DNA from 2 places in the Caulobacter sp. GW821-FHT11E11 genome. Region 2 is predicted to be linked to the other one. Evidence: riboswitches for the same ligand, from Rfam matches in the RefSeq annotation. Region 2 holds a riboswitch; the other holds the start of a gene.
The links. A riboswitch is a leader RNA that binds a small molecule or an ion and turns the genes downstream of it on or off. The one in region 2 is predicted to bind cobalamin.
Positions count from the first base shown of each region.

Region 1: another riboswitch for cobalamin. It lies ahead of AC1RR5_RS25365 (TonB-dependent receptor plug domain-containing protein); the one in region 2 lies ahead of cobW (cobalamin biosynthesis protein CobW).

Region 1 is NZ_JBXARO010000012.1:155,195-160,871, forward strand. It holds gene AC1RR5_RS25365 (TonB-dependent receptor plug domain-containing protein) at 1-1,625, opposite strand, end outside; cobalamin riboswitch at 1,779-1,967, opposite strand; gene cobU (bifunctional adenosylcobinamide kinase/adenosylcobinamide-phosphate guanylyltransferase) at 2,004-2,522, shown strand; gene AC1RR5_RS25375 (DUF8189 domain-containing protein) at 2,695-3,567, shown strand; gene AC1RR5_RS25380 (hypothetical protein) at 3,935-4,090, shown strand; gene AC1RR5_RS25385 (MFS transporter) at 4,377-5,677, shown strand, end outside.
Region 2 is NZ_JBXARO010000002.1:643,936-649,612, reverse strand. It holds gene cobN (cobaltochelatase subunit CobN) at 1-2,198, opposite strand, end outside; gene cobW (cobalamin biosynthesis protein CobW) at 2,198-3,232, opposite strand; cobalamin riboswitch at 3,350-3,535, opposite strand; gene AC1RR5_RS07020 (histidine phosphatase family protein) at 3,555-4,112, opposite strand; gene AC1RR5_RS07015 (CbtB domain-containing protein) at 4,305-4,532, shown strand; gene AC1RR5_RS07010 (CbtA family protein) at 4,551-5,291, shown strand; gene AC1RR5_RS07005 (TonB-dependent receptor) at 5,461-5,677, shown strand, end outside.

The sequences.
Region 1 (5,677 bases), on a different contig from region 2:
TCGGTATAAGTGTAGTTGCCGGTGATGGTCAGGCCCGCGACCGGCTTGACCTCGCCGATCAGCTCGACGCCTTGCGCCTTGGTCTTCTGGACGTTTTCGTAATAGCCGAAGCGGAACACGCCACCCGGATTGCAGACGGCCGCGGTCGAGCCCGAGGCGCACGAGAAGAAGCGGATCTCGTTGTCGGCCTCACGTTGGAACCACGTCGCCGAGGCGCGCGCCTTGCCGCCGAAGAAACGCTGCTCGAGGCCCGCTTCCCAGCTGTCGAACTCTTCCGGCGACAGGTTCAGATTGCCGTACTCGCTGTAGAGCTCGTACAGGCCCGGGGCGCGGAAGCCCTGGCCGAAGCTGGCGCGGACGATGGTGTTGCCCTCGTTCAGCGCCCAGGCGGCCGCGACCTGGCCCAGGGTGTGCGACCCGTAGGTGTCATGGTCCTCGTAGCGGACGCCGGCGGTCAGGGTCAGGCCCTGGACCACCTCGGCCTGCACCTGGCCATAGACGCTGTCGACGCCGACGCGGCCGGTCTTGAACGCCGGGTTGGGCGTCGTGACCTGCGGCGAGCGCGTACGCATGCGCGACCGCTCGCTCTCGGCGCCGAAGGTGGCGGTGACCGCATCCGAAACGGCGAACACGCCCTGGTACTCGAAGCGCTTGTTCTTGCCGGCGGCGTCGAACGTCAGCGGCACGGCCGGGCGAGCCGGGTTGATGTTCTCGCGGTCGGTGTCGGTGTAGGCGTAGCCCAGGCGGTTGTTCCAGCGACCGTCCAGCAGGGCGAAGTTCAAGCCCGTATAGACGACCAGCTCCTCGGTGCGGCCGTATTCGGCGCTGTCGCCGTTGAAGGTGTCGAAGTCGTTCTTGCCCTTCGAATAGACCGAGCGGACCTCGGCCGAGACGGCGTCGCTGAACTGGTAGCGCAGGCGGCCCGACAGGCCCTTGTTCACGTAGCCGTCGGTTTCCTTGCCGGCCTTCCAGGACGAGAAGCCGTCGGTCGAGTAGTAGCCGCCGGCCAGACGCCAAACGACCTTGTCGCTGGCGCCGCCGATGCCGGCCCGCAGATAGCCGGTCTGGCGCGCGCCGCCTTCGACGTCGACCGAGGTCTGGAACGGCGTGGTCGGGTCGGCGGTGACGATGTTGACCACGCCGCCGATGGCCTGGCTGCCCCACAGGGTGGACTGGGCGCCGCGCAGCACTTCGACGCGCGAGATGTCGCCGACCAGCAGGTTGCCGCTGTTGAAGCCGCCCTGGGTCGAGGACGGGTCGTTGAGCTTGACGCCGTCGATCAGCACGACGGTGTGCTGGGTCTCGGCGCCGCGAATGTTGAGGCTGGTGGTCGCGCCCGGCCCGCCGTTGCGGGTGAAGCTGACGCCCGGCTGCTGGGCCAGGAGTTCGGTGACCGAGATCGCCTGGCTGGCCTCGATGGCGGGCTGGGTCAGGACGGTGACCGACACGCCGACCTTCTGGATCGGGGTCGCGGTGCGGGTGGCGGTGACGACCAGTTCGGCGACGCCATTGGCGCCGGCCTTGCCGGCCACGTCGGCTTCCGGCGCCTTCTGATCTTCGGCCATGGCGGAGCCGGCGATGAGAATGGTGGCGAGAGCGCTGGAGCTAAGAAGAGCTCGGATCATTTTCTTGTTTTCCCCTACTGAAACGACCCGCGCGCTGACCCGCGACGCACTCGCAAGCTTGGAAAAAGCCACGCGTACGCCTCGGACCGGCACGCGGTCCTGTGACTGTCGTTTCTCGGGAGATCCCGTTCGTTCGGCGCACCCCGGCCGAGCGATGAACGACTGCGCCGGGCAGGTCTCCTGGCTCACGGGTCATCGCTCTTGACGTCGCCTTCCCAGGCCGTGAGGGCCCAGTGGCATGTGACGCTAGAACTCGCCGCTTACAGTTGCGGGGGCAGCCGAGGTGTTGAACCTCGTTCCCTTTTAATCCTCTTTCGAGGAGCCTGACGCGCGGCCAGCCCTATATGCTGCGCCGCACACGGTCAATGTGGAGCTCTTATGACGTCGATCCTGGTGTTGGGCGGGGCCCGTTCCGGCAAAAGCGCCTTCGCCCAGAAAGCCGCTGAAAGCGCCGCTGGGGCTGAGCGCCCGGTGCTGATCGCCACCGGCCAGGCCTTCGACGATGAGATGGCGCAGCGCATCGCCCGTCACCAGGCCGAGCGGGGCGAATCGTGGACCACGGTCGAGGCGCCGCTGGCGCTGGCCGAGGCGATCACCGCCCTCCCCGCCGACGCCGTGGCCGTCGTCGACTGCCTGACGCTGTGGCTGTCGAACCTGATGCTGGCGGAACACGACGTCGAAGCGGCCGCGGGCCTGCTGGTCGAGGCGGTCGCCGCCTGCCCGGCCCGGCTCTGGCTGGTCAGCAACGAGGTGGGCCTCGGCCTGGTGCCCGAAACCCCGCTTGGCCGTCGCTTCCGGGATGAGGCCGGCCGCCTGCACCAGCGCCTGGCCCAGGCGGTCGACGAGGTTTACCTCATCGCCGCCGGCCTACCGCTGAGGTTGAAACCACAGGGCTAGGCGCCTGTTTCAGAAAAGAAAACGTCCAGGATGTAGCTAGAAATAACTACACGCGTGAGTTGCTCAGCGCCCTGAATTCGGGCCTTGTCTGGGTTGTTCAGAGTTCCAGTGCGCCGCGTAGAAGCCGCCCCGCCGCCGCACGCGCCCGGGCGATGTTCCTGGAGACATCCCAATGACCGACACCCTCTACGTACTCCACCAGGGCTATGGAGGCGACGGCGCGCTCTGGTGCGCCACCTGGGACGGAACGACCTGGTCGGCCGACACGCCACTGAACGCCGGCATCACCGGCGGCCCCGCCGTCGTGGCCTATAACGGCGTGATCCACGTCTTCCGCCAGGGCACCGGCGACAATACGGGCGTCCTGCTGCACACGACCTGCGAGGACGGCGTCTGGTCGGCTGACGAGTCGCTGGGCGCGGGCCTGTCCTGGAACCCCGCCGCTGTCGTCTATGACGACAAGATCTGGGTCTTCCACCAGGACGGCGCCGACTCCGGCGCGATGTACTACATGACCTATGACGGCACGACCTGGTCGGCGGACACCCAGATCCCGCTGGGCATGTCGTTCAGCCCCAGCGCCGCCGTCTATGATGGCAAGATCTGGCTATTTCACGTCGGCTATAACGGGCGCTGGATCAACCACTCCGACTACAAGCTGTGGTACACGACCTACGACGGCACGAGTTGGAGCGCGGATGATCAGCTCACCCCATCCGGTATCTCCGGAAGTCCCGGCGCCACGGTTCACAGCGATCGCCTCTACGTCTTCTATCAACAGTACAGTTTTGGCGCGAACGGCAAGATGAGCGCCATGCGCTATGACGGTACGGAATGGGACACCTTCTTCACCTTGCCGTGCGGGATGTCCGAAAGCCCCGCCCCGGTCAGCTTCGACGGCTATGTCCGCGCCTTCCACCAGGGCTACAAGGACGACGGCACGCTCTGGTACGTCCACTGGGACGGCAGCGCCTGGGACCCCGACATTCAGGTTCCGCCGATGATATCGGATACGCCCGGCGTGGCGGTTTTGCCGGGTAGTTGAGGCGTGAAGTCGACCGCAAACGCCCGGTAAGGGATGGAAATAGAGACCCCTCTCTCATGGAGAGAGGGAGGGGCCCGCGCCAAAGGCATGGGAAGGTGAATGGGTGGGCAAAGCCCCGCCCGGGGTTCGCACATCTCACTGTCTTTTCGGGATTATTCGGTGAGCGGCGTAACCACTCACCCTCCCATGCTCCGCATGCCCCCCTCCTCTAAGAGAGAGGATGATGTGAGGCACGAGCGTTCACCGCTCTCCATGCCCGCCTCAAAATCCTGCCGTACAGTCTACCCACCTCGTCGCGAGGAAAGGGCGCATGGCCAGCGACCGTTGCGGCGGCGGGGTGTGATCGAGCGGTGAAGGTCCGAGGGGGATACTCGGACGGTCCGGGGATGAGCTTGCTGGGCTCACCCGCCCGCCGTCGGCGTGGTTGGAGGCAAAAGGGTATGTCCTGGCCTGGAGTGGCCCGCCCTCTTCGACCGTCGGAACTTGCTGGAAACGGCGAGGTCCGGGTCCCGGTAAGGCCTGAACAGGGCCACCCGACGGGAGGCTGGCGGATAACGATCGCGCGGAGCGTCTGGCTTCGTCGAAACGGTACCAAACTACTCACCCCTCCGGGCGTGGCCCGGCGCTCCGCGTCCCTTTCCATGCCTTCAGCGGCCTGCCGCGTGAAGCAGGGGAGCCGTGCGCTTACACCAGGAGATGCCGCACGAAGAGGCTGGCGCTCGGCGAGCAATGCTCGCACACTCATTCAAACGGCCGTTCAGCGGCTTCAGTGTCCGAGCGCGACCAACAGCGCGGGGGAGTAGCAGCAGATGACGGACCGACCCGCTTCTCAAAGAATATCGTCCTGGTCCCTGGCGGCCTGGGCCTCCCCCAACATCCCGATCGCGGCCCTGGGCCTGCCGCTGGTGGTCTATCTGCCCGAGTTCTATGTGACGACGGTGGGGCTGTCGTTGGCGGCGGTCGGCGCGGCCTTCTTGCTGGTGCGCGTGATCGACATCGCCGTCGATCCCTTCCTGGGCGGCGTCATGGACCGGACCCGCACCAAGCTGGGCCGATTTAGACCGTGGCTACTGGCGGGCATGCCCATCGTGGCGATCGGCGCCTTGATGCTGTTCATGGGCCAGCCGGGGGCGAGCCTCTACTACCTGTGGGGCGCCTTGCTGGTCACCTATGCCGGCTATTCGATGGTCGTCCTGTCCCACACCGCCTGGGGCGGCGTGCTGTCGAGCGACTACCAGCAGCGTTCACGCGTCTATGGCTGGTGGCAGGCGGGCAATGTCGTCGGCATGATCCTCGTTCTGTGCCTGCCGCCACTGCTGGTGGGCGTGTTCAAGACCGAGCACGCCGAGGGCGTGCGGGCCATGGGCTGGTTCATCATCGCCCTGCTGCCGGTCACCATCCTGGCGGCTACGCGCATTGTCGGCGAGCCGCCCGCGCCGGTAATTCGCCACGAGGCCGGCATCAAGCAATATCTGGCGCTGCTGGGCCGCCCGTCGGTGCGCTTGCTGCTGTTCGCCGACCTGCTGATGGGCCTGGCGCCGGGCATCGCCGGGGCGCTGTTCCTGTTCTTCTTCGAGCGCATCAAGCAGTTCGACAAGACCCAGTCGGGCTTGCTGCTGCTGGTCTATTTCGTGGCCGCCTTGGTCAGCGCCCCGATCTGGCCGCTGGTGGCCAAGAAGATCGGCAAGCACAAGGCCCTCGCCGTCGCCGCGGTGATCTACGCCTTCGTCCAGGTCGCCGCCGTGTTCACGCCGGCCGGCAATTCCGGGATCGGCATGATCATTCTGATCCTGGCCGGCATCCCCTACACCGCAGCCCCCGTGCTGGTGCGGGCCATGATGGCCGACATCGGCGACGAGGAGCGGCTGACCAGCGGCGTCGACCGCACCGGCCTGCTCTACGCCATCCTCACCGGCACGGTGAAGCTGGGCTACGCCCTGGCCATCGGGGCGTTCCCGGTGCTGCAGTGGATGGGCTACGACCCCAAGATCCCGACCGCTTCGGGCGACAACGCCTTGATCGTCATGTACGCCGTTGTGCCAGCGGCGATGGGACTGGTGGTCGCGGCGGTGATGTTGCGCTATCCGCTGAATGCGACCCGTGTCGCCGA
Region 2 (5,677 bases):
AGATCGTCGGCCAGGGCGCGTAGCAGCGAGGCTTCGCCACCCTTGCCCAGGCCGCGCGGCGTGCGGGCCAGGGCCACGACGAGGTCGTCGCGCAGCCGGCCCTCCGGCGAGGCGCCGAACACGTGCAGGCCGTCGCGGATCTGCACCTCCTTGAGGTCGCACAGATAGTTGTCCAGCGCCGACAGGGCCTGGTCCTCATCGGCCAGGTCCATGCCGCAGTCGACGTCCAGCCCCTGGCTGGCGGCCAGGGCCAGGATCTCCTCGCGCAGGGGCTTGAGGCGACGCGGGTCCAGGCCGGCGGCGTCGTAATATTCGTCGACCAGGGCCTCGAGCGCCTTGAGCGGGCCATAGCTCTCGGCGCGGGTCAGGGGCGGCGTCAGGTGGTCGATGATCACCGCACCGATCCGGCGCTTGGCTTGCGTCCCCTCGCCCGGATCGTTGACGATGAACGGATAGAGTTGCGGGATCGGTCCGGCGATGGCCTGCGGGAAACAGGCGCTCGATAGCGCCAGCGCCTTGCCCGGCAGCCATTCGAGGTTGCCGTGCTTGCCGACATGGATCACCGCATGAGCTCGGAAAGCCGTCCGCAGCCAGGCGTAGAAGGCCAGGTAGTTGTGCGGCGGGACCAGGTCCGGATCGTGATAGGTCGCCTTCGGGTCGATGTTGTAGCCACGCGCCGGCTGAACCCCGACAACCACATTGCCGAAGACATGCAGCGGCAGGCGGAAGTGTCCGTCCGCGAAGGCCGGGTCCCTGGCCGGTTCTCCCCAGCGCGCGGTCACGGCGGCGCGGGTCGTCTTCGGCAGGGATGCGAAGAAGGCCTCGTAGTCCGCCAGCGACAAGCTCGGTCCGGCCGCGCGGCCGGCGACACCGGCATTGGTGACCCCGCCCCTCAGCCGATCCATCAGGTCCGCCGAGGCCTCGGGCGCGCCGTCGACGTGGTAGCCAGCCAACCCGAGCGCTTTCAGGATCGCCGTGACGCTGGCGGGCGTGTCCAGCCCCACACCGTTGCCCAGACGCGAGTCCCGGTTGGGGTAGTTGGCCATCACCAGCGCCACCCGGCGCTCGAGGGCCGGCGCTCGGCGCAGGTCCGCCCAGCCCCGCGCCAGGTCGGCGGCGAAGGCGATGTTGTCCTCCGCCGGCGCGTGGCTGACCACGTCGCATTGCGTCCGAGGATCGTGGCGCAGCGCCGCCTTGAAGGCCGTGGCCCCAGCCAGCACCCGCCCGTCCAGTTCCGGTAAGGCGACGTTCATCGCCAGGTCCCGCACGCCCAGGCCGCGCAGGCTGGCCTCCCAGGCCGCGCGATCCAGGCCCGCGAACACCAGCTGCAGCACCGGCGCGCCGCTGGTCTCCAAGGGGCTGGCCCGGCGGTCGTCGCCCGGATTGGACACCGCGAAGGCCGTGGCGTTCAGCACGATGTCGGGCCGAATCCGGTCGAAGGTCCCGGCGATCAGCTTGGCGGCGAACGGGTTCTTCAGGCTCTGGACGAAGATCGGCGTGACATCGAAGCCGCGCGCGACCAGCGCCGCGATATGGGCGTCGATCGCCTGGGTCGTCCCGGCCGCCACCAGGGCCCGGTAGAAGACCAGCGCCGCCTTGGGCCGCTCCGGCGACCAGGCCTCGGTGAGACCCGCCAGGTCCGTCAGCCGCTGGCCCGGCCAGTAGAACCCCGCATCCAGCAGCGCGGCGGGCTCGTTCCACTCGCCACGCGGCTGGCCGATCAGGTCGGCGGCATAGAGCAGCAGGTTACGGGCATTGGCGATGCCGCCCTGGCGCAGATAGGCGAAGATCCGATCACAAACCTCTGTCGGCGCGACGGAAATCGCCCGCCCCTCGCCATCGGCTTGCTCGTCCAACAACGCCACGAACAGCGCGCCGCGCCGCCGACACGAGGCGGCGATCTCGTCCAGGCCGTAGGGCCAGTAGGCGCGGCCGCCGACCAGGCGGGCGACGACGATCTTGGCCTTGTCGACGACGCTGTCGACATAGAGATCGACCGACAGCGGATGCTTGAGCCGCAGCAGGTTGGCCAGCCGCACCGTCGGGAAGTCGCCTGGCAGTCCGGCCAGGGCCTGAGACAGGCATGCGAGATCGCTGTCGGCGGCCGACAGGACGACGATGTCGCCGGGGCTCTGCCCCAGGTCGACCGCCTCCTCGCCGTCGAGGACCTGCCCCGGCTGGACCGCCAGCAGGTGCATCAGGCCAGTGCGGCCTCGACGATCGGCGCGATCGCCGCCTGGTCGATGCCCTTTTCGCCGATCACTACCAGCGACGAGGCGTGGGCCTCGCCCTCGCGCCAGGGTCGGTCGAAATAGGTCTGGATGCGCGGGCCGACGGCCTGGACGATCAGGCGGGCCGGCTTGCCCGACACCGCCACCACGCCCTTCAGGCGCAGGATGTCGTGGGCCGTGAGCGCGGCCAGCAGGCCAGCGGTCAGGGCCTCGACATCGGTCACCCCGCCGCCGCGCACCACGAAGCTGTCGAAGTCATCGTGGTCGTGATCGTCCTCGCCTTCATGGTGCGACTTGCGGCTGTCGAGATCGTCCTCGGCCCCGACGCCCAGGCCCAGCAGCACGGCCGGATCCAGCGCGCCCTGGCGGGCATGCACCACCTTGACGCCCGGCCGCAGGTGCTCGGCCAGCGAGGCCTCGACGCGGGCCAGGGTCTCGGCGTCGATCAGGTCGGTCTTGTTGAGGATCACGAGGTCGGCGCAGCCCAACTGCTCCTCGAACAGCTCCTCCAGCGGCGTGTCGTGGTCGAGGGTCGGATCGGCCAGGCGCGCCTTGCTCAGCGCCGCCTCGTCATGGGCAAAACGGCCTGCCGCCACCGCCTCGGCGTCGATCATCGCCACCACCCCGTCGACCGTGGCGCGGGTGCGCACATCCGGCCAGGTGAAGGCCTTGACCAGGGGCTTGGGCAAGGCCAGGCCCGAGGTCTCGATCAGGATGTGCTCGGGCGGGTTCGGGCGGTCGATCAGCTTCTGCAGAGTCGGCAGGAAGTCGTCGGCGACGGTGCAGCATATGCAGCCATTGGCCAGCTCCAGGATGTCGTCGTCCGAGCAGCCCTCGACCCCGCAGCCGCGCAGGATCTCGCCGTCGATGCCGACATCGCCGAACTCGTTGACCACCACGGCTAGGCGCCGGCCGCCGGCGTTCTCCAGCAGGTGGCGGATCAGGGTGGTCTTGCCCGCGCCCAGGAAGCCGGTCACCACGGTCGTTGGAATTCTGGCCATCTTGTCGTCCCTGCCTCTGGCTGTCGCCAGACGGGGCAAGGAACGGCGCGCAGGGCCGTGCAGACGCGGGGCGTCCGGAAGGCCATGCCTTGCCGCACCGGTGCACCCCGCCCGGTCGCATCAATATTCGTGAAGGCCGGTCTCCTGGCTTACGCCCTCCCGCCTCGGCGCCTTCCCAGGACGAGAGTCCCAGTGGCGTGTGCCGGGGCGATCGACGGACGATCACAGTTGCGGGGGCAGCCGCGGATTGGTCACCGCATTCCCGGAGGCTTTCGCCTCCATGCCTTCACGACGACGGGCGTAGGCTGACCCCCGCGTGGGGTCAAGCGGTCAGGCTTTGGAACCGCCATTGCCGATTGAACGACAGGGTCAGCAGGGCCAGCGGCGCGATATCGATCCGGAAGGCGGCCGGCGGCGGGATGTCCAGGACATGGGCCAAGGCGGCGCGCATCACCGGCTGATGGGTCACCGCCAGGATCCGCTCGTCGCGCGGCGCCTGGGCGTCGATCCAGGCGCCGACCCGGGCCACGACCGTCGAGAAGGCCTCGCCACCCGGCGCGCCGGCGGCCGGATCGGCGATCCAGCCCATCAGGATCTCGGGCTGCTCGGCATGGATTTCGGCCAGACCGCGACCGCACCAGGCGCCGTGATCGGTATCGGCCAGGGCTGGCTCCACAACCGCCTCGAGCCCCAGCGCCTCCGCCGTCTGGCGTGCGGCCAGGGAGGGCGCGACGAAGACGCGCTGCGGCGCGGGCCGCAGCGCCAGCGCCTTCGCCCCGGCGCGGCCGGCGTCGTCGATCGCCTCGTCCGGATCCGGAAAGCCGCCCTCGCGCATGGAGACCGTCGCGGCATGGCACAGAAAAACAAGACGGGTGGCCAAGGCAGGCTCCGATAAATCTTGACGACGCACAGCAACGCCACCTAGCTCGAACCTGACCTTGGAAGGAAGCCGGTGAAACTCCGGCGCGGTCGCGCCACTGTGATCGGCGAGCGGTTCTCCGCCGTCGAGAGTCAGACCCTTCCCAGGTTTTGTTCAGCGCCGGGACGCGAAAATCCCAGGGAGAGCGACACGATGGCCACGGCCCATACGATTTCCGACGACGTCTTCATCCCGATCGGCGAAGACGCCGTGATCCCGCTGAAGGACATCGCGCCCTGGGCCGTCTTCGGCGTGCTGCTGGCGCTGGTGTGCCTGTATTTCGTCAGCACCGAACAGGGCGCGCTGTCGCTGTTCAAGGGCATGTACGTCCACGAGTTCGTGCATGACGGCCGTCACCTGATGGGCTTCCCCTGCCACTAGGCGGGGCCGAGCATACTCATGACCCCACAGCTTCTCTGGCGCGGCATGCTGGCCGGCGTCATCGCCGCCCTGTTCGCGTTCGTCTTCGCGCGTGTCTTCGCCGAACCCCAGGTCGACCTGGCCATCGCCTTCGAGGCCTCGCACGCGCAGGTCGAGATGGCGCACATGGCCCATGGTGCGGCGCCGGCGGCCGAGCCTGAACCCGAACTGGTCAGCCGCTCGACCCAGAAGGGCCTGGGCCTGTTGACCGCCGTCACCCTGTACGGCGCCGCCGTCGGCGGGATCTTCGCCCTGGTGTTCGCCTATGCCTATGGCCGCTGGGCGCGCCTGAGCCCCCGCGTCCTGGCGCTGGCGCTGGCCGGCGCGGCCTTCGTCGCCGTCAGCCTGATCCCGGCCCTGAAATATCCGCCCACCCCGCCCGCCGTCGGCCAGCACGAGACCGTCGCCCTGCGCACGGCGGCCTTTTTCCTGATGATCGCGCTTTCGGTGATCTCGGCCGTCACGGCCCTGAACGTCGGCCGCAAGCTGCAGGCCCGGTTGGGCGCGCTGAACGCCGGCTTCGCCGCCGTCGCCGCCTATGTCGTGCTGATCTCTGTCACCCAGGCGATGCTGCCCAGGATCAACGAGGCGCCGGGCGACTTCCCGGCCGTCGTGCTGTGGAACTTCCGCATCGCCTCGATCGGCATGCAGGCCCTGCTGTGGACGGTGATCGGCGTGGGCTTCGGCGCCCTGGCCAAGCGCGTCATCCAGCGCGGCTAGCCTCCAACCGATCGCTTTCAAATCAACCTCGCCTTCAAAGCGGGCGCCGAGCTTGGCTTGGCGCCCGATCGCATCCCCACGGCTTGCCTCCAGGCCTCTTGCATTGAGATAGTTTTTATTATCGTAATGTGGCCGACCAGTCGGAGTACTGGATTTAGGGGAGTGCGATATGAAGGCGCCTATGTTCATGGGGTGCGCCGTCCTGGCGCTTTCGACCGGCATCGCCGCGGCTCAGACGCCGTCGCCGCCGGCGCAGGACGACACGGCGATCGCCGAGATCGTCGTCACCGCCCAGAAGCGCGCAGAGAACCTGCAGGACGTTCCGGTCTCGGTCACCGCCCTGACCGCCGACACCCTGCAGGCGCGGGGCGTCAACAACGTGCTGG